One region of the Pseudomonas sp. DR48 genome, then DNA from elsewhere that is predicted to be linked to it. Evidence: predicted binding sites of a transcription regulator. Region 1 holds the regulator's gene; each other region holds the start of a gene.

The links. The regulator sigma-54, encoded in region 1, starts transcription at its own class of promoters, with help from an activator protein. The targets are predictions, from matches to a motif close to ANTGGCATNNANNTTGCTNT.
Region 2: a site for sigma-54 is predicted at 2,056-2,075, ahead of K5K95_RS16590 (flagellar basal body rod protein FlgF). Genes of this name have one in related genera too.
Region 3: a site for sigma-54 is predicted at 6,052-6,071, ahead of glnK (P-II family nitrogen regulator). Genes of this name have one in related genera too.

Annotation. Positions count from the first base shown of each region.
Region 1 covers NZ_CP081946.1:2,954,626-2,961,886, reverse strand. The annotation lists gene K5K95_RS13305 (KpsF/GutQ family sugar-phosphate isomerase) at 1-292, shown strand, start outside; gene K5K95_RS13300 (KdsC family phosphatase) at 292-816, shown strand; gene lptC (LPS export ABC transporter periplasmic protein LptC) at 824-1,396, shown strand; gene lptA (lipopolysaccharide transport periplasmic protein LptA) at 1,383-1,931, shown strand; gene lptB (LPS export ABC transporter ATP-binding protein) at 1,931-2,656, shown strand; gene K5K95_RS13280 (RNA polymerase factor sigma-54) at 2,841-4,334, shown strand; gene hpf (ribosome hibernation-promoting factor, HPF/YfiA family) at 4,409-4,717, shown strand; gene ptsN (PTS IIA-like nitrogen regulatory protein PtsN) at 4,730-5,194, shown strand; gene rapZ (RNase adapter RapZ) at 5,197-6,054, shown strand; gene K5K95_RS13260 (HPr family phosphocarrier protein) at 6,070-6,345, shown strand; gene pmbA (metalloprotease PmbA) at 6,453-7,261, opposite strand, start outside.
Region 2 covers NZ_CP081946.1:3,675,391-3,682,651, forward strand. The annotation lists gene K5K95_RS16585 (sigma-54-dependent transcriptional regulator) at 247-1,809, shown strand; gene K5K95_RS16590 (flagellar basal body rod protein FlgF) at 2,130-2,870, shown strand; gene flgG (flagellar basal-body rod protein FlgG) at 2,917-3,702, shown strand; gene flgH (flagellar basal body L-ring protein FlgH) at 3,754-4,449, shown strand; gene K5K95_RS16605 (flagellar basal body P-ring protein FlgI) at 4,477-5,565, shown strand; gene flgJ (flagellar assembly peptidoglycan hydrolase FlgJ) at 5,577-6,869, shown strand; gene flgK (flagellar hook-associated protein FlgK) at 6,893-7,261, shown strand, end outside.
Region 3 covers NZ_CP081946.1:1,666,710-1,673,970, forward strand. The annotation lists gene dapF (diaminopimelate epimerase) at 1-525, shown strand, start outside; gene K5K95_RS07710 (DUF484 family protein) at 539-1,264, shown strand; gene xerC (tyrosine recombinase XerC) at 1,267-2,166, shown strand; gene K5K95_RS07720 (HAD family hydrolase) at 2,163-2,873, shown strand; gene sutA (transcriptional regulator SutA) at 3,068-3,391, opposite strand; gene K5K95_RS07730 (secondary thiamine-phosphate synthase enzyme YjbQ) at 3,493-3,918, opposite strand; gene K5K95_RS07735 (ammonium transporter) at 4,133-5,470, opposite strand; gene glnK (P-II family nitrogen regulator) at 5,508-5,846, opposite strand; gene K5K95_RS07745 (accessory factor UbiK family protein) at 6,264-6,524, shown strand; gene K5K95_RS07750 (Bro-N domain-containing protein) at 6,965-7,261, shown strand, end outside.

The sequences.
Region 1 (7,261 bases):
CCGCAAGGGCCTCGGCATGACCGTGATCCTGGAAGCCGATGGCAAACTCGCCGGCATCTTCACGGACGGTGATTTGCGTCGCACCCTGGACCGCAGCATCGACATCCACAGCGCCACCATCGATCAGGTCATGACCGCACACGGCAAAACCGCCCGCGCCGAAATGCTTGCGGCCGAAGCCCTGAAAATCATGGAAGACCATAAGATCAACGCGCTGGTCGTGGTCGACAGCGACGACCGGCCGGTCGGCGCCTTGAACATGCACGACTTGCTGCGTGCAGGAGTAATGTAATGAGCACGGACCTGCTGCAACGCGGCAAACAGATCAAACTCGCGGTGTTCGACGTCGACGGCGTGCTGACCGACGGACGGTTGTACTTCCTTGAAGACGGTAGCGAATTCAAGACGTTCAACACCCTCGACGGCCAAGGCATCAAGATGTTGATGGCAGCCGGCGTGCAGACCGCTATCATCAGCGGCCGCAAGACCCCGGTGGTCGAACGTCGGGCGAAGAACCTCGGCATTCCACACCTTTATCAGGGGCGCGAAGACAAACTGGTGGTGCTGGACGAACTTCTGGCCCAACTCAACCTAAGCTATGAACAAGTTGCCTATTTGGGTGACGACTTGCCAGACCTGCCGGTGATTCGCCGCGTTGGCCTGGGCATGGCGGTGGCCAATGCCGCCAGCTTCGTACGTGAAAACGCCCATGGCATTACCCTGGCCCGCGGTGGCGAGGGTGCCGCTCGTGAATTCTGCGAATTGATCCTGCTCGCCCAGGGCCGCCTTGATGCGGCCAACGCCGCGTACCTGTGAGCCCATTATGTTGAGCAAAAAGATTCGTAACATGCTGTTGTTCAGTTGCATCGCGGCGCTGTTCGCCGCGGTCGGCTACTGGAACATCAGCCCGGAACGCTTCCTCGATAAGGCCGTAGCCAAGGTCGACGAAAGCGCCATTGACTATTACGCCACCAACGCCCACAGCGTGCAGTACCTGCCGGACGGCAAATTGCAGTACGAAATGACGTCCGACAAGGTTGAACACCTGAAAGCGACCGAGGTGACGTTGCTGACCAACCCCGACCTGAACATGTTTCGCGGCACCCAGTTTCCGTGGCACGTCCAGAGCGAGCGAGGAGAAGTCAATCCCGACGGCACTCAGGTCGAACTGATTGATTCAGTGCGCATCACGCGTTTCGACGAGAAAAACCGCAAGACCCTGATTACCACCACCCGTATGACTGTGTTCCCCAAGGAGCAATATGCGCAGACCGATCAACCCGTTAGAATCGACGGCGCTGGCGGTGTATCGACAGGCAACGGAATGAAAGCGTACTTGAAAGAAAGCAGGATACACCTGCTATCGAACGTAAGAGGACAGTATGAGGCTCGTTAAAACTCTCCCTATTTTGCTCAGTCTGGGCGCAGCACTGGGAAGCGTGAGCGCCTGGGCTCTGCCGAACGATCAAGAGCAGCCTATCCGCATTCAGGCCGACGATGCCCAACTGGACGACAAGAATGGCGTTGCCACCTATAAAGGTGACGTGATCATCACCCAGGGCTCGATGATCGTTAAAGGCAACACCGTGACCATCACCCGCACGCCGACCGGTGAAATTGACGTGGTGACCTCGGTGGGCAACCTCGCCTACTTCGAACAATTGCAGACCGCCGGCGATACCAAGCCTGTTCAGGGCTGGGGCATCACCATCCAGTACCACGCCGCGCAAAACCGCATCGTCCTGATCGATAAGGCAAAAGTCATCGACAAGGACAACAACATCACTCAAGGCGAGAAAATCGTCTACGACACCGTCAAAAAGCTTGCGAGCGCCGGTCGCGCCACAGGCAACAAGGTCACCGAAGCGCGCCCACGCATCGACATGGTGATCCAGCCCAAGCCGAAAAACGACGCGAAAAAGGCTCCATAATGGCAACTCTGAAAGCTCAGCATCTGGCCAAGAGCTACAAGAGCCGCCAGGTCGTGCGTGACGTCAGCCTGTCAATCGACAGCGGTCAGATCGTCGGCCTGCTGGGCCCTAACGGCGCCGGCAAGACCACCTGCTTCTATATGATTGTCGGCCTGGTGCAGGCCGATCAGGGTCGTGTGCTGATCGATGACCTGGACGTCAGCCACCAGCCAATGCACGGTCGTGCAAAGGCCGGTATCGGCTATCTTCCGCAAGAAGCGTCGATTTTTCGCAAACTGTCGGTGGCCGACAACATCATGGCCATCCTCGAGACCCGCAAGGAGCTCGACAAGGACGGTCGTCGCAAGGAACTGGAAAGCCTGCTGCAGGAATTCCATATCAGCCACATCCGTGACAACCTCGGCATGAGCCTGTCCGGTGGTGAGCGCCGCCGCGTGGAAATCGCACGCGCCCTGGCCACCAACCCGAAATTCATCCTGCTCGACGAACCATTCGCCGGTGTGGACCCGATTTCGGTGGGCGACATCAAACAGATCATCTACCACCTCAAGGCCAAAGGCATTGGCGTGTTGATCACTGACCACAACGTCCGTGAGACCCTTGATATCTGCGAAACCGCCTACATCGTTAACGATGGACAGCTCATTGCCGAAGGCGACTCCGCCACAATCCTGGCCAATGACCTGGTGAAAGAAGTCTATCTGGGCCATGAGTTCCGCCTGTAAGCACTGAGGTGTCTGGCTGGTCGCCCGAGCGCTTGTCTCGATAAAAAATCAACATTTTTTTATTGTTACGGCGCTCTAGGCAAACGCTGCAGTTTCGGGCATATAATTTGCTTATGTTTGGCGCTCCGGCGCCCTGTAGTGGATGGCGCATGTGCGCCGGCGAATAAGGTGTTTAGCCCCTGCCATGAAACCATCGCTAGTCTTGAGAATGGGCCAGCAGCTGACGATGACACCGCAGCTGCAACAGGCCATCCGCCTGCTCCAATTGTCGACCCTGGACCTGCAACAGGAAATCCAGGAGGCTCTGGAGTCCAATCCGATGCTCGAACGCCAGGAAGAAGGCGACGACTTCGATAACGCCGACCCCTTGGCCGACAAAGCCGAACAACAACCCAACGCCGATGTTTCAGAGCCCTCCTACCAGGAAACCGCCCCGACGGTGGACAACCTGGAGGAAGGTGACTGGAATGAGCGCATTCCCAACGAGCTGCCCGTCGATACGGCATGGGAAGACGTTTACCAGACCAGCGCCAGCAGCCTGCCGAGCAGCGATGACGACGAGTGGGATTTCACTACCCGTACATCGGCCGGTGAAAGCCTGCAAAGCCATTTGCTGTGGCAGCTGAACCTGGCACCGATGTCCGACACCGATCGCTTGATCGCCGTGACCCTGATCGATTGCATCAACAATCAGGGCTACCTGGACGAAACCCTCGAGGAAATCCTCGAAGCCTTCGATCCGGAACTGGACATCGAACTGGACGAAATCGAAGCCGTCCTGCATCGCATCCAGCAATTCGAACCGGCCGGTATCGGCGCCCGCAACCTGGGCGAATGCCTGCTGCTGCAACTGCGCCAGCTGCCAGCCAAGACACCTTGGCTGGCGGAAGCCAAGCGCCTGGTCACCGACTACATCGATCTGCTCGGTAGCCGCGACTACAGCCAGCTGATGCGCCGCATGAAGCTCAAGGAAGATGAACTGCGCCAGGTGATCGAACTGGTGCAGAGCCTCAACCCGCGTCCGGGCTCGCAGATCGAGTCGAGCGAAGCCGAATACGTCGTCCCTGACGTGATCGTGCGCAAGGACAACGAGCGCTGGCTGGTCGAGCTGAATCAGGAATCGGTGCCACGGCTGCGGGTCAACGCCCAATATGCCGGTTTCGTGCGCCGCGCCGACACCAGCGCCGACAACACTTTCATGCGCAATCAGTTGCAGGAAGCACGCTGGTTCATCAAGAGCCTGCAAAGCCGCAACGAAACCCTGATGAAAGTGGCCACCCAGATCGTCGAGCATCAGCGCGGCTTCCTGGAGTACGGCGACGAAGCGATGAAACCGCTGGTCCTGCACGACATTGCCGAGGCAGTGGGCATGCACGAGTCGACCATTTCACGGGTGACCACACAGAAATTCATGCATACCCCTCGGGGCATTTATGAACTGAAATACTTTTTTTCCAGCCACGTCAGCACCTCCGAAGGCGGCGAATGCTCGTCCACGGCGATCCGCGCAATCATCAAAAAACTGGTTGCGGCGGAAAATCAGAAAAAGCCGTTGAGTGACAGCAAGATCGCTGGTTTACTGGAGGCACAAGGCATTCAGGTGGCTCGCCGCACCGTCGCCAAGTACCGCGAATCCCTCGGGATCGCGCCTTCGAGCGAACGCAAGCGGTTGATGTAGAGCCACGCCACAGCGTTCCAGTGGTAGATCATCTGGTCTACCGCTTTATGCACTGGCAACGAAGGAGAAGCTGTATGCAAGTCAACATCAGTGGACACCAACTGGAAGTGACCGAACCTCTGCGCGCCTACATCGGCGAAAAACTCGAACGATTAGAGAGGCATTTCGACAAGATCACCAACGTGCAGGTCACGATGTGCGTCGAAAAGCTGAAGCAGAAAATCGAAGCCACGTTGCATATTCCCGGCAATGAAGTGGTCGCCAACGCGGAACATACCGATATGTACGCGGCGATCGACTTACTGACCGACAAGCTCGATAAACAACTCAAAAAGCATAAGGAAAAGACCCAAAGCCTGCTCCAGGGCGCTACCGGTCGTTAACACTCCCAACCCATGATCCGACTTGAAAACATCCTGACCCCCGGCCGTTCTCTCGTGAACGTGCCGGGCGGCAGTAAAAAGAAAGCCCTTGAGCAAATTGCCACCCTGATCGCCCGGGAAGTGCCGGATCTGGAGATGCAAGATGTCTTCGAGGCTTTGATTGCCCGTGAAAAACTCGGTTCGACCGGTTTTGGCAACGGCATCGCCATCCCTCACTGTCGCATCAAGGGCTGCGAAGCGCCCATCAGTGCCCTGATACACCTTGAAGCCCCCATCGATTTCGACGCCATCGACGGCGCCCCGGTTGACCTGCTGTTCGTGCTGCTGGTCCCGCAGGCCGCTACCGATGCGCACCTGGAGCTACTGCGCCAGATCGCCAGCATGCTCGATCGCAAGGAAGTGCGCGAAAAACTGCGCAGCGCCCCGAGTAATGAAGCCTTGTATCAGGTCGTCCTGAGCGAGCAAAACGGTCATTAATCATGCGCTTGATCATTGTCAGTGGCCGTTCCGGCTCAGGTAAAAGTACCGCACTCGATGTTCTCGAGGACAACGGCTACTACTGCATCGACAACCTGCCCGCCGGCTTGCTGCCGGAACTCGCCGAGCGCGCGCTGATTCATACCGAGCTCGCACAACCGCTGGTCGCGGTATCCATCGATGCCCGCAACCTGCCCAGTCATCTGTCGCGATTTCCGGAACTACTGGAAGAAGTGCGCAGCCGGCACATCAAATGCGATGTGCTGTACCTGGACGCCGACGAAGAAACACTGCTCAAACGGTTTTCGGAAACCCGCCGTCGCCACCCGCTCAGTACCGCCCACCGTTCGTTGGCCGAGGCGATTCAGGACGAGACCAGTTTGCTGGGGCCGATTGCCGACCTGGCCGACCTCAAAGTCAACACCACCAACCTGAACCTGTATCAGTTGCGCGATACCATCAAGTTGCGCCTGCTGAACCAGCCGGACAGCGGCACTGCGTTCCTGGTGGAGTCGTTCGGATTCAAGCGAGGCATGCCAGTCGACGCAGACCTTGTGTTCGACGTGCGCTGCCTGCCCAACCCTTACTGGAAGCCGGAGTTGCGCGAGCTGTCCGGGCTTGATCAACCGGTGGCCGAGTACCTGGCGGCGCAACCGGACGTCGAAGAGATGTTCCAGGACATTTCCTCCTACCTGCTAAAATGGCTGCCGCGCTTCGCTGCGAGCAACCGTGCTTATGTCACCATTGCCATTGGCTGCACCGGCGGGCATCACCGCTCCGTCTACCTGACCGAACGTCTGGGCCAGGTTCTGCAACAATCCCTGAAGAACGTCCAGGTCCGCCACCGCGACCTCAGCTAAAGGATTCACATCGCGATGCCTGCTCTGGAAATCGAAATCATCAACAAGCTGGGCCTGCATGCCCGCGCTTCGGCAAAATTCGTTGGCGTTGCGGGTCAATTCAAGGATTGCACAATCAGAGTTGGACGCACGCCAGAATCCACCGTCGACGGCAAAAGCATCATGGCCATGATGATGCTCGCTGCTGGCAAGGGCACGAAGATCCACCTCAACACTGAAGGCGAGCAGGCACAGGAAGCGCTGGATGCCCTGGTGCAGTTGATCAACAACTACTTCGACGAAGGCGAATAACCGCCCCCTTTATGTAGCAGTTCGCTCCCACGGGGGCGGTGCAAGATGCAATAAAAAAGGCGCGCCACCCAATCGGGTGGCGCGCCTTTTTTGCGCTGCGATAAGCGTTAGCTACCGGCCACGGTCATCCGCTCGATCAACACCGAGCCTGTACGAATGTTGCTACGCAGCTCCAGGTCATTACCCACCGCGACGATCTGCTTGAACATGTCGCGCATGTTGCCGGCAATGGTCACTTCCTGAACCGCGAACTGGATTTCGCCGTTCTCGACCCAATAACCGGCCGCGCCACGGGAATAATCGCCCGTGACCATGTTCAGGCCCTGCCCCATCAACTCGGTGACCAGCAAGCCACGCCCCATACGGCGCAGCAACGCTGCCTGATCTTCGTCGCCATGGGTGACGAACAGGTTGTGTACGCCGCCTGCGTTGGCGGTACTTGGCATACCCAGCTTACGGCCGGAATAGGTGCCAAGGATGTACGACACCAATTCGCCCTTTTCGACGAACGGCTTGGCATAGGTCGCCAAGCCATCACCGTCGAACGCCGAACTGCCCATGGCGCGCATCAAATGCGGACGTTCATCGATGGTCAGCCATTCCGGGAACAGCTTCTGCCCCAAGGTGCCTTCAAGGAACGACGATTTGCGATACAGGCTACCGCCGGAAATCGCCGACAGGAAACTACCGAACAAACCACCGGCCAGTTCAGCGGAAAACAGCACCGGCACTTCGCAAGTCGGCACCGGACGCGCGCCCAGGCGGCTCGCCGCCCGTTGAGCGGCACGCTGGCCGATGCTCTCCGGACTGGCCAGCAAGTTGCCCTGACGGTTCACGTCATACCAGTAATCGCGCTGCATCTGGCCATCGGCCTCGGCGATCATGACGCAGCTCAGGCTGTGACGAGTCGACGCGT
Region 2 (7,261 bases), 720 kb from region 1:
GTCCTGCTATGGATCTAGAAATACCCCAAGGTGTGCGGCGTTGCAGCAGGTGCCAAGTGTCGAGAGTAGGAAAAATCCGCATTTTCCGTAAAGAATTCGTTACGGTTTGCGCGCTATGGCGCAGGTATTGCGATTTGTGGGGTTGAATCGGCCTACACCTGTCACATAATCTTGACGACAAAGTTGGCGCCTGCGCAGAAAATTCCTGGCTCGGGCCCTCGATCACTCCTGTTTCGGGCCTTTTATATGCGCATCAAAGTCCACTGCCAGAACCGCATCGGCATTCTGCGCGACATTCTCAACTTGCTGGTCGAGTACGGAATCAACGTCGCTCGCGGCGAGGTCGGCGGTGAGCATGGCAACGCGATCTACCTGCATTGCCCGAACCTGATCAACATTCAGTTCCAGGCCCTGCGTCCGAAATTTGAATCGATTGCCGGCGTATTTGGCGTCAAACGCGTAGGGCTGATGCCCAGCGAGCGTCGGCATATGGAGCTCAATGCCTTGCTTGGTGCCTTGGAGTTTCCGGTGCTGTCGATCGACATGGGCGGCTCGATTGTCGCCGCCAACCGTGCGGCGGCGCAGCTACTCGGGGTGCGGGTGGATGAGGTGCCGGGGATTCCGCTGTCGCGTTACGCCGAGGATTTCGACCTGCCGGAACTGGTGCGCGCCAACAAATCGCGGATCAACGGCTTGCGGGTGAAGGTCAAGGGCGATGTGTTTCTGGCCGATATCGCGCCACTGCAATCAGAGCATGACGACAGCGAGGCAATGGCGGGTGCGGTGCTGACGTTGCACCGCGCCGACCGCGTCGGCGAGCGCATTTATAACGTGCGCAAGCAGGAGTTGCGCGGGTTCGACAGCATCTTCCAAAGCTCCAGGGTGATGGCAGCGGTGGTGCGCGAGGCGCGACGCATGGCGCCACTGGATGCGCCGCTCTTGATCGAAGGCGAAACCGGCACTGGCAAAGAGTTGTTGGCGCGGGCCTGTCACCTGGCCAGTCCACGAGGCCAATCCCCCTTGATGGCGCTCAATTGCGCCGGTCTGCCGGAATCGATGGCCGAGACTGAGTTGTTCGGTTACGGCCCCGGCGCTTTCGAAGGCGCACGGGCCGAAGGCAAGCTTGGGCTGCTGGAGCTGACGGCGGGCGGCACGCTGTTTCTGGATGGTGTCGGGGAAATGAGCCCGCGCTTGCAGGTGAAACTGCTGCGCTTCCTGCAGGACGGTTGCTTCCGTCGTGTGGGCAGCGATGAAGAGGTTTATCTGGATGTTCGGGTGATCTGCGCGACGCAGGTCGACTTGTCCGAGTTGTGCGCGCGCGGCGAGTTTCGCCAGGATTTGTATCACCGTTTGAACGTGCTCTCTTTGCACATCCCGCCGCTGCGTGAATGCCTCGATGGACTGACGCCGCTGGTGGAACACTTCCTCGATCAGGCCAGCCGGCAGATTGGTTGTCCGCTGCCGAAGCTGGCGCCAGCGGCGATGGAGCGGCTTAGCCATTACCACTGGCCGGGCAATGTCCGGCAATTGGAAAACGTGTTGTTCCAGGCGGTTTCGTTGTGTGAGGGTGGGACGGTCAAGGCCGAACATATTCGTCTGCCGGATTACGGTGTGCGTCAGCCGCTCGGCGATTTTTCGCTTGAGGGCGGGCTGGATGAGATTGTCGGGCGCTTTGAGAAAGCCGTGCTGGAGCGCCTGTATTCCGAGCATCCGAGCAGTCGGCAGCTGGGTAAGCGGCTGGGGGTCTCGCACACCACCATTGCCAATAAATTGCGTGAGTACGAAGTCGGCAAAGAGCCCGGCACCTGACTGATCGTTCCCACGCTCTGCGTGGGAATGCCTCAACGGACGCTCCGCGTTCGGCTCTTGATGGGACGCGGAGCGTCCCGGGCTGCATTCCCACGCAGAGCGTGGGAACGATCATATGGACAACGGCATTTAAGATTGCCGCGAAGCGGCATAACACCGCCGGTTTTTCGTCTTCGATACATTTCCCCAATCCCTTGAAAACCCCTCAAGTCCTTTGTTTGCCGGGCCCGGCACCGTCAGAAAAAAGTTGGTCTGCAAATTGCTTATCGCTCAGCAGTACAGCAGTGGGCGGCAAACGTCCGGCATGCAGAGGAACGACTGTGGACAAGTACCTTTATGTGGCAATGACCGGCGCCAGCCAGAATGCACTGGCGCAGAAGGCTCATGCCAACAACCTGGCAAACATCTCCACCAACGGTTTTCAGAAAGACCTGGAACAGGCTCGTTCGATGCCGGTGTTTGGTGACAGCTTTCCGGCGCGTGCCTTTGCCATGACCGAGCGTCCGGCCACCGACTTCTCGTCAGGTTCGATGGTAGAAACCGGCCGTGATCTGGATGTGGCAGTGACCGGCGATGGCTGGATTGCCGTGCAAAGCCCTGACGGCAGCGAAAGTTACGTGCGCACCGGGAGCCTGGACGTTGACGCCTTGGGCGTGCTGCGGGCCGGCAACGGTATGCCGGTGATGGGCAATGGCGGACCGATCGCGGTGCCGCCCGAGCAGAAAATCGAAGTGGGCGAGGACGGCACCATCAGTATTCGTTCGATGGGCGAAGGCCCGCGGGTGATCGCGCAAGTCGACCGTATCAAACTGGTCAACCCTGACCCGAAGAACATGACCAAAGGCCTGGATGGTTCAATCCACACCAAGGACGGCAAGCCGGCGCAAGCCGATGCGAGCGTCAAGCTGGTGTCCGGGTTCCTTCAGTCGAGCAACGTCAATGCCGTGGAAGAAATGACCTCGGTGTTGGCCTTGTCGAAGCAATTCGAGCTGCACATCAAGATGATGAACACCGCCAAAGACGATGACCAGGCCATGGCTCGGGTCTTGCAGATCAGCTAATTACCAGAACGTCGCGCCGTAAAACAGGCGCACGAGGAGAATCGAAATGCTTCCGGCTCTATGGGTTGCCAAAACAGGTCTGTCCGCCCAGGACACCAACCTGACCACCATTTCCAACAACCTGGCGAACGTATCGACCACGGGTTTCAAACGTGACCGCGCCGAGTTCCAGGACTTGCTGTACCAGATCAAACGCCAGCCTGGCGCCCAGTCGACCCAGGACAGCGCACTGCCGACCGGTCTGCAAGTGGGTACCGGTGTGCGCATTGTCGGCACCCAGAAAAACTTCACCGCCGGCAGCCTGCAGACCACCGAGCAGCCACTCGACCTGGCGGTCAATGGTCGCGGTTTCTTCCAGATCCTGCAGCCGGATGGCACCACGTCCTACACCCGTGACGGCACGTTCCACCTCGATTCCAACGGTCAGGTCGTGAATGCCAGCGGTTTCGCTCTGGAACCGGCGATCGTCGTTCCGAACAACGCCCAGAGTTTTACCGTGGGTACGGACGGCACAGTGTCCATCACCGTTCCCGGCAGCGCGGCCTCTCAGGTGATCGGCAACCTGCAAACCGCCGACTTCATCAACCCGGCCGGTCTGCAAGCGGTCGGTAACAACCTGTTCCAGGAAACCGCGGCCAGCGGCGCACCACAAGTCGGCACCCCGGGCCTGAACGGTTTCGGTACCACGCTGCAGAACACCCTGGAAGGGTCCAACGTCAGCACCGTTGAAGAGATGGTCAACATGATCACCACTCAGCGCGCTTACGAGATGAACTCCAAGGTGATCTCCACCGCCGACCAGATGCTCTCGTTCGTAACGCAGAATCTGTAATCAAGTCTATGAGGCGGCATGAAGCCGCCTGCAGCACCGTGAGGTAGGGTCATGAATCGCTTTGTATCTGTTCTGGCACTGAGTGGGGTGGTCTCGCTTGCAGGCTGCGTCGCACCGACGCCCAAGCCCAATGACCCTTATTACGCCCCGGTGTTGCCGCGAACGCCGTTGCCGGCTGCCGCGAACAACGGCTCGATCTATCAGGCCGGTTTCGAACAGAACCTGTACAGCGACCGCAAGGCGTTCCGGGTCGGTGACATCATCACCATCACCCTGAACGAGAAGACCCAGGCAAGCAAGAACGCCAACTCCCAGGTCGGCAAGACCAGCAAGACCAGCATTGGCCTGTCCTCACTGTTTGGCAGTACGCCCAACGTGAATAACCCGGTCGGCAGCGGCGATCTGACTCTGGATGCCAGCTACAGCGGCGACCGCGCAACCAAGGGCGATAGCAAGGCCGGGCAGGGCAACAGCCTCACCGGTTCGATCACCGTAACCGTCGCCGACGTGTTGCCCAACGGGATCATTGCGGTGCGTGGCGAGAAGTGGATGACCCTCAATACCGGTGATGAACTGGTACGGATTGCCGGCCTGGTTCGTGCCGATGACATCGCCACCGATAACACGGTTTCGTCGACGCGCATTGCCGATGCACGCATCACCTACTCGGGCACCGGTTCGTTTGCCGATGCGAGTCAGCCAGGCTGGTTCGACCGTTTCTTCCTCAGCCCGCTGTTCCCTTTCTAGGTGGCTACGTTGAACTTCAAAAGTCTCATGGTGGCCGCCCTGTTGCTGTCCGCAGCCTTCAACGCTCAAGCTGAGCGTCTGAAGGATATCGCCAGCATTTCCGGCGTGCGGACCAACCAATTGATCGGTTACGGCCTGGTGGTCGGGCTTAACGGCACCGGCGACCAGACGACCCAGACCCCGTTCACCCTGCAGACCTTCAACAACATGCTCTCGCAGTTCGGCATCAAGGTGCCGCCAGGGTCCGGCAACGTGCAGCTGAAGAACGTCGCAGCAGTGTCGATCAGTGCCGAATTGCCAGCGTTTGCCAAACCGGGTCAGCAGGTCGACATCACCGTTTCTTCCATCGGTAACTCCAAAAGCCTGCGCGGCGGCACCTTGCTGCTGACGCCGCTCAAGGGTATCGATGGCAACGTCTACGCCATCGCCCAGGGCAACCTGGTGGTCGGTGGTTTCGATGCTGAAGGTCGTGACGGTTCGAAGATCACCGTCAACGTTCCGTCGGCGGGTCGTATCCCGGGTGGTGCGTCGGTCGAGCGTTCGGTACCGAGCGGTTTCAACCAGGGCAACAGCCTGACCCTGAACCTCAATCGTTCGGACTTCACCACCGCCAAGCGCGTGGTCGACAAGATCAACGATATGCTCGGCCCTGGCGTTGCCCAGGCCATCGACGGCGGCTCGATTCGCGTCACGGCACCTTTGGACCCAAGCCAGCGTGTCGACTATCTGTCGATCCTTGAAAACCTCGAAGTCGATCCGGGCCAGGCGGTGGCGAAAGTCATCATCAACTCCCGTACCGGCACCATTGTCATTGGCCAGAACGTGAAAGTGTCCCCGGCCGCCGTGACCCACGGCAGCCTGACCGTGACCATTACCGAAGACCCGATCGTCAGCCAGCCCGGCCCTTTGTCCAACGGACAGACAGCCGTCGTGCCGCGCTCGCGGGTCAACGCCCAGCAAGAAGCCAAGCCGATGTTCAAGTTCGGCCCGGGCACCACCCTCGACGAAATCGTGCGTGCGGTGAACCAGGTCGGCGCGGCGCCGGGTGACTTGATGGCCATCCTCGAAGCACTGAAACAGGCCGGCGCGCTGCAAGCCGACCTGATCGTGATCTGAGGACAGCGACCATGGACATGCGCAAGGCCGGCACACTCAGCACCAGCGATTCGGGGTCCTATTCGGACCTCAATCGCCTGAACCAGCTCAAGGTCGGCGACAAGAACAGCGACGGCAACATGCGCAAGGTCGCTCAGGAATTCGAATCGCTGTTTCTCGGTGAAATGCTCAAGTCCATGCGTTCGGCCACCGAAGCGCTGGGCAAGGACAATCCGCTCAACACGCCGGCTGCCAAGCAATACCAGGAAATGTACGACCAGCAATTGGCGATTTCCATGTCCCGCGAAGGCGGTGGTATTGGTCTGGCGGATGTGCTGATGCGCCAGATGTCGAAGAACAAACCGCTGGCGCCAGGTGAGGCTGAGGCTGCATCTGCGGCGAAACAGGCGGCGGCGAAAGCGGCCGTACAAACCCCGATAGACGCAGGCACGACGGGCACCAATGGTCCGTTGTCGCGCCTCAATGGCCAGCGTCCGTTGTGGGCGTCGCGCTCGGGCAGGGTGCCGACGCACACCGCCGATCACACGAATGATGTGGCGATGCTCAATCAGCGCCGCCTGGCGCTGCCGCCGAAACTGGCAGACCGTTTGCTCGCCGGGCTGGTGCCGTCGGTCACGAACACTGCGGCCACTGCCGCGACCGCACAGACCCGGATCCAGTTGCCGCAGAACGCCAAGACCGGCGCCGGCCCGCTGTTCAACGGCGATTGGCTGGCATCGCAGACGGACACATCGTCAAAGGGGCAGATGCAGATTTATGGTCGGGCCATGGCGCAGATTCCTTTGGCGCCCGCGAAAAAAGCCTTCAGCTCCGCCGACGAATTCGTCAACACCATGTTGCCGCTGGCCAAGGAAGCCGCCGACCGTATTGGCGTCGATCCACGTTATCTGGTGGCTCAGGCCGCACTGGAAACCGGCTGGGGCAAATCAGTCATGCGCGCCCAGGATGGCAGCAGCAGCCACAACCTGTTCGGCATCAAGGCCGGCAGCAGCTGGAAGGGTGATTCGGCGCGAGCGATCACCAGCGAATTCCGCAATGGCGAGATGGTCAAGGAGACGGCCGAGTTCCGTTCCTACGACTCGTACAAAGACAGCTTCCATGACCTGGTGACTTTGCTGCAGACCAATAATCGCTATCAAGATGTGGTGAAGTCTGCCGATAACCCAGAACAGTTTGTACGCGAGTTGCAGAAAGCCGGGTATGCAACCGACCCGGCCTACGCCAGCAAGATTTCGCAGATAGCCAAGCAGATGACGAGTTACCAAAACTACGCTGCGGCGGGCGCTACCACCACGCCTTTATAGGCACAAGGCATAAGGTCTGAACCATGAGTTTGCTCAATATCGGGATGTCGGGTCTGGCGGCTAGCCAATCCTCTTTGTCTGTGACAGGCAACAACATTGCCAACGTCGACACCGCCGGTTATTCGCGTCAGCAAACCGTGCAGAGCACCAAGGCTTCGCAGCAGTTCGGTAATGTGTTCATCGGCACCGGGACGACCCTGGCGGACGTTCGCCGGGTATACAACTCCTACCTCGATGCTCAGCTGCGCACCGCCACCTCGCTCAACAGTGAAGCCTCGGCGTACCAGGCTCAGGCCACGCCACTGGACGCCACGCTGTCCGATACCAACACCGGGTTGACCGGCGTCCTGCAGAAGTTCTTCACCTCCCTGCAGGGTGTTTCGTCATCGGCG
Region 3 (7,261 bases), 1.3 Mb from region 1:
AGCGGCATCATCGAGCTGGATATCCGCAGCGACGGCCAGATCGGTGTCAACATGGGCGCGCCACGCCTGGTGCCGGCCGAGATTCCATTCGACGCGCCAGAACAGGCGCTGAGTTATAAACTCGATGTCGATGGCACCACGGTCGAACTGGCCGCCGTGTCCATGGGCAACCCCCATGCCGTGCTCCGGGTCAGCGACATCAATAACGCACCGGTGCATGAACTGGGGCCGAAAATCGAACACCACCCGCGCTTCCCGGCACGGGTCAATGTCGGTTTTCTCCAGGTCATCGACCGCAACCGCGCGCAGTTGCGCGTCTGGGAACGTGGCGCCGGGGAAACCCAGGCCTGCGGCACCGGCGCTTGCGCAGCTGCAGTGGCCGCGATCAGCCAGGGGTGGATGGATTCGCCGCTATTGATCGACCTGCCCGGCGGGCGTCTGTCCATTGAATGGGCAGGCCCAGGCCAACCGGTCATGATGACCGGCCCGGCAGTGCGCGTTTATGAAGGACAAGTGCGTCTTTGAGAGAGTCGAATCCATGAAAGATAAGCCCCAGGTTCCCGCCCTACAGCCCGACGAATCCCCTTCCGAAAGCCTTGAGGCGGCGGCAGTTGCCGCGTACCTGGAGGCTCATCCGGATTTCTTCGTCGAGCACGAAGAACTGCTCCCGGCCTTGCGCATTCCGCACCAGCGTGGCGATACCGTCTCGCTGGTCGAACGCCAGATGAAGATCCTTCGCGACCGCAACATCGAGTTGCGTCATCGCCTCTCGCACTTGATGGACGTGGCCCGCGACAACGACCGCCTGTTCGACAAGACCCGCCGCCTGATTCTCGCGCTGATGGACGCCAACAGCCTGGAAGACGTGGTGATCAGCGTCGAAGACAGCTTGCGCCAGGACTTCCAGGTGCCCTTTGTCAGCCTGATCCTGCTGGGTGACAATCCCATGCCGGTCGGCCGCTGGGCGACCCATGCCGAAGCACAAACGGCCATTGGCGGTTTGCTCTCGGAAGATAAAAGCGTCAGCGGCAGCCTGCGCGATCACGAACTGGACTTCCTGTTCGGCGAAGAACAGCGCAAGCAGATCGGCTCGACCGCCGTCGTCGCCATCAGCCATCAAGGCATCCACGGCGTCCTGGCCATCGCCAGTCGCGATCCGCAGCACTATAAAAGCTCGGTCGGCACGCTGTTCCTGAGCTACATCGCCGAAGTCATGGGCCGAGTGCTGCCACGGGTCAACAGTTCCCTGCGCTCGGTACGCTGATCGTGGAACGGCAACTGGACGCTTACTGCGAACACCTGCGCAGTGAGCGCCAGGTGTCGCCCCACACGCTGTACGCCTACCGCCGCGACCTCGACAAAGTGCTTGGCTGGTGCGTCAAACAGAACATCAGCAGTTGGGCCGCCCTGGACATTCAACGCTTGCGCAGCCTGATCGCACGCCTGCATTCACAGGGTCAATCGTCCCGCAGCCTTGCGCGCCTGCTCTCGGCAGTGCGCGGGCTCTATCACTATCTGAACCGCGAAGGCCTGTGCGATCACGACCCGGCCAATGGCCTGGCACCGCCCAAAGGCGAACGCCGGCTGCCTAAAACCCTCGATACCGACCGCGCACTGCAACTGCTCGAAGGCGCCGTGGAGGATGATTTCCTCGCGCGCCGGGATCAGGCCATTCTGGAGCTGTTCTATTCCTCGGGCTTGCGGCTATCGGAACTGACCGGACTCAATCTGGATCAGCTGGATCTGGCCGACGGCATGGTTCAAGTGCTCGGCAAGGGCAGCAAGACCCGACTGCTTCCGGTGGGTAAAAAGGCTCGCGAAGCGCTGGAGCTGTGGCTGCCGTTGCGAGCCATGACCAACCCGGCGGATGATGCAGTGTTTGTCAGCCAGCAAGGCCGGCGCCTTGGCCCACGGGCCATTCAGGTACGGGTCAAGGCAGCCGGTGAGCGCGAGCTGGGGCAAAACCTGCACCCGCACATGCTGCGACATTCCTTCGCCAGCCACTTGCTGGAGTCCTCTCAGGACTTGCGAGCGGTGCAGGAACTGCTGGGCCACTCGGACATCAAGACTACTCAGATCTATACCCACCTGGACTTCCAGCACCTGGCAACGGTCTACGACAGCGCCCATCCACGGGCCAAACGCATTAAGGGCGATGATTCATGACCATCCAATTGATCACCTTCGACCTCGACGACACCCTTTGGGACACCGCTCCGGTGATCGTCAGCGCCGAAGCCGTACTGCGTGAATGGCTGACCGAGCATGCACCCAACCTGGGCGCGGTGCCGGTGGAGCATCTGTGGACGATTCGCGAGCGTATCCTGGAGAGCGAACCGGGCCTCAAACACCGCATCAGCGCGCTACGCCGCCGGGTGCTGTTCCATGCGCTGGAAGAAGCCGGCTACGACCATGACCAGGCTTCTGATCTGGCCGACAAAAGTTTTGAAGTGTTTCTGCACGCACGGCACCAGATCGAGGTGTTCCCCGACGTCGAGCCGACGCTGGGTACGCTGGCCAAGCACTACGCCCTCGGCGTGGTCACCAACGGCAACGCCGATGTGCGCCGGCTCGGGCTGGCGGACTACTTCAAGTTTGCGTTGTGCGCCGAAGACATCGGCATCGCCAAACCCGATGCGCGACTGTTTCATGAGGCATTGCAGCGTGGCGGGGCGACGCCGGAGACCGCGGTGCATATCGGTGATCATCCTGGAGATGACATTGCCGGAGCACAGCAGGCGGGATTGCGGGCGATCTGGTTCAACCCGGCGGGCAAGGCCTGGGAAGCCGAGAAGGCACCGGATGCCGAGATTCGCAGCTTGACCGAGTTGCCGGCGTTGTTGGCCCACTGGAATTCCCAACACTCATCCTGAGATTACGCACACCCAATGTGGGAGCGGGCTTGCTCGCGAAAGCGCAGTGTCAGTCACATCAATGCTGACTGACACGGCCCCTTCGCGAGCAAGCCCGCTCCCACAGGGGATAGTGCCAAACCGAAGAATTTTGTTTCAGTCATGAAAAAGCCCGCAGCGACGGCGGGCTTTTTCAGCAAGCAGGTAGCAGGCGCTTAGATAGGCCGGCTGCCGTACTTGTTGTCAGGCTTCTTGGGAGGATCGGCGACCACATTGGCCTCCACTTCCTGCACCTTGCCGCCCCGCGCCAGAAACTCTTCCATGGCCTTGGCCAGGGCGTCGCGTTCCTTGTTCTTGGCTTCAACGCTCGGCAGCTCATCGACCGAGACCGCTGCCTTGGCTTTGCCTTTGGCGGTCGGAACGGGCGTATCACCGCCGTCGTCTTCAGCGACGTCTTCGGCCGCTGCTTCCAGACCTTCTTCGGTTTCGTCGTCGTCGCCTACTTCGAGGTCGTCGTTTTCCAGATCATCGTCGCTCATGTTCTACCTCATGACTTGCGAAAAGCAGATTAGTTATAGCCCAGCTTCGCCATCTGTCGAAGGCCGCCGGAAAAATTCAATAGCCGTTGGTGACCAGCGGCTCATGCCTCTTCACCGTGCACGGTGGCGAGGACTTTACGGGCACCGCCAAAATCACGGTGCTCGCCCAGATAAACGCCTTGCCAGGTCCCCAGCGCCAGTCGGCCCGCCGAAATCGGCAAACTGAGCTGACAGCCAAGCACACTGGCCTTGAAGTGCGCCGGGAGGTCGTCCAGGCCTTCGTCGTTATGCTCATAGCCGTCTGTTCCTTGTGGGATCAGACGATTGAAGAATCGTTCGAAGTCGCGACGTACCGCCGGATCGGCGTTCTCGTTGATGGTCAACGACGCCGAGGTATGCTGCAGCCACAAATGCAACAGGCCGACCCGGCACGCCTTTATTTCAGGCAAGCCGGCGAGTAACTCGTCCGTTACCAGATGAAAGCCCCGGGGCCTTGCCCGCAGGGTTATCAGAGTCTGTTGCCACATACAGTTCTCCGCACGTTCGGGGCGCATTCTAGCGCGCTCTGGGAAAAAACAAAGGCCCTAATATTCCTTCAATCATGTAAGCCATTGGCCGCAGAAAAACGCCCGCCGTAAACACCACTAAACATGTAGGAAAAAACCTTTCAGCAGTTCCTTCATGGACAAATCCCGGACAAAAAAATGCCCGGCAAGCCGGGCAAGTTTTTTATGCGCGTGCTTACAAGTTGTAGCCGCGTTCGTTGTGCAGCGCCAGGTCGATGCCGACAGCCTCTTCTTCTTCCGTGATACGCAGGCCCATGACAGCGTCCAGGACCTTGAGAATGATGAAGGTGACGATCGCGGTGTAGATCACCGTGAAGCCCACGCCTTTGCACTGAATCCAGACTTGTGCGGCGATGTCGGTCACGGTGCCGAAGCCACCCAGGGACGGTGCAGCGAAGACACCGGTCAGGATCGCGCCGAGGATACCGCCGATACCGTGCACACCGAAGGCGTCCAGGGAATCGTCATAACCGAGTTTGCGTTTCAGGGTGGTGGCGCAGAAGAAGCACACCACGCCCGCTGCCAGACCGATGATCATCGAGCCCATTGGGCCAACGGTACCTGCCGCCGGAGTGATCGCAACCAGACCGGCAACCACGCCCGAAGCGATACCCAGTGCGCTAGGTTTACCGTGGGTCAGCCACTCGGCAAACATCCAGCCCAAGGCTGCTGCTGCGGTAGCGATCTGAGTCACCAGCATCGCCATGCCGGCAGTGCCGTTGGCAGCGGCAGCAGAACCTGCGTTGAAACCGAACCAGCCGACCCACAACATCGCGGCGCCCATCAGCGTATAGCCGAGGTTGTGCGGAGCCATCGGGGTGGTCGGGAAACCTTTACGCTTGCCCAACACCAGGCAGGCAACCAGGCCGGCCACACCGGCGTTGATATGCACCACGGTGCCGCCGGCGAAATCGAGCACGCCCCAGTCGCCCAACAGCGAACCCGGACCGCTCCAGACCATGTGCGCAATCGGCGCGTAAACCACGGTGAACCAGATCCCCATGAACACCAGCATCGCGGAGAACTTCATCCGTTCTGCAAACGCACCGACGATCAGCGCCGGAGTGATGATGGCAAACGTCATCTGGTAGGTGACAAACACCGCCTCAGGAAACAGCGCCGCCGGGCCAGTAATGCTGGCAGGCGTGATGCCCGCGAGGAAGGCCTTGGCAAAGCTGCCGACAAAGGAGTTGAGGTTGACGACGTTGGCTTCCATCCCCGTGGTATCGAACGCCATGCTGTAGCCATAAATGAACCACAAGATGGTGACCAGGCCGGTAATGGCGAAGCATTGCATCATCAACGAAAGAACGTTTTTGGAACGAACCATGCCGCCGTAGAACAGCGCGAGGCCGGGAATGGTCATGAACAGCACAAGGGCTGTCGAGGTCATCATCCAGGCGGTATCGCCGGAATTGAGGACTGGAGGCGCCGCCGGATCTGCCGCCATAGCCAGGCCGGGCATTACGAGGGACAACAGGGCTCCTAGCCCTGCGAATTTACGCAGAGTCATATTGTTTTCTCCTGGGGCGTTGGGTTTGTGGCGGCTTTTAAATCGCGTCGGTATCGGTTTCGCCGGTACGGATGCGAATCGCCTGTTCCAGATTGACCACGAAGATCTTGCCGTCACCGATCTTGCCGGTGTTGGCAGCCTTGGTTATCGCCTCGATAACCCGGTCCAGATCCTTGTCGTCAATGGCGACATCGATCTTCACCTTGGGCAGAAAATCGACCACGTACTCCGCGCCGCGGTACAGCTCGGTGTGACCCTTCTGCCGACCGAAGCCTTTGACTTCAGTAACGGTAATGCCCTGCACGCCGATCTCGGACAGCGATTCGCGCACGTCGTCCAGTTTGAACGGCTTGATGATGGCAGTGACTAGCTTCATGAAAACTCTCTCCCGAATTGGTGGACTTGCCCCAGGAAAACAAACCCGACTCAAGTCTAAGCGCAGTGCCTGGCTTTGTAACGCATCGTCGACCTTACCTGCCCGTCCGACGCCAGCTAACCGCTCCTCACGAAACAACTCCCCGTTCCGCTTGGCGCACTGCATTCGTCACAGCGACTGCATCAGTGCATGGGTTACTACTGACTAAGCAGAAAGCTTGCCATCTCCACAAAACCTACTGTTTTCAAGCCTTTGGCCGCAGATACCCACCACATCACCGCAACACCTGACGCGTTACGCACAACAACGGTGCGATGCCGTCCGTCCGCATGCGCGAAAAGCGTGCATCCCTGCCGCTGGAATTGACTATAGACACTGCGTGATACACTGCCCGCCATTGTTGACAGGACATTTGCCATGCTCGCACCCAAAGACTTCCTCGACGCCCTGACCGGCACCGCCTCACGCCTTTTCAGCGGCGAAACCCCATTGCCGAAAAGCGAAATCGAAAGCCAGTTCAAGGCTTTGTTGCAGAGTGGCTTCAGCAAGCTGGATCTGGTGAGCCGCGAAGAGTTCGATAGCCAGATGGTCGTGCTGGCGCGGACCCGGGCACGGTTAGAGAGTCTTGAGGCGAAGGTGGCGGAGCTTGAAGCGAAGCTTAATCCGCCTGCCGAGTAACACTGCAAATCCCTGTGGGAGCGGGCTTGCCCGCGAATAGCGTCACCTCGGTCTACAAGCCCTCCCACACTGGATAGACCAAACCCTGTAGGAGCTGCCGCAGGCTGCGATCTTTTGATCTTCCGCCCCGCCACCATCTCGGCAACGTCCTACAAAGATCACACCGCCGTCCGATAGCGCCGCGAAGCCCAGGTTCCTAAGCTCATCCCAGCTGAATATTCAGCACTGGGTTTGGCGACCTGGATAGCATCTAAACGCATCGCGACCACGTTCGAATCAGGGAATTATTCCCATCTCGAATTATGGCGGCTGTGCGTGGGAGACCTTCGGGTCTGCCGGTTTCCGGATGCACCGGTTCGCCAACCCGCGCATAGCTGCCACCCTTTTCGTTTGGCGACGATCAGAGGCAGTTTCCTTAATTCGCATCCGGGAGCTGCACCATGAATGAAAACTATCTAATCCCTCACGTCTTCACCCGCCACAAACTCCACCTTCACGCGCTTTTGATCGAAAACCAGCCTTGGTTCAGCGCCCGAGACCTGGGTCGCCTGCTTCGCCTCTTCCTCGACGAACGTGCCGTCCGAAAACTCGATCCCGATCAACATCAATCCGCGCGAGTTCTCATCCACGGCACCCTCGAAAACACCCTGCTGATCAGCGAATCCGGCGTCTACGCCCTGCTCGTCTACCACTACTGCCCCGAATACCGAGGCCTGCGCGAATGGCTGACCCACGAC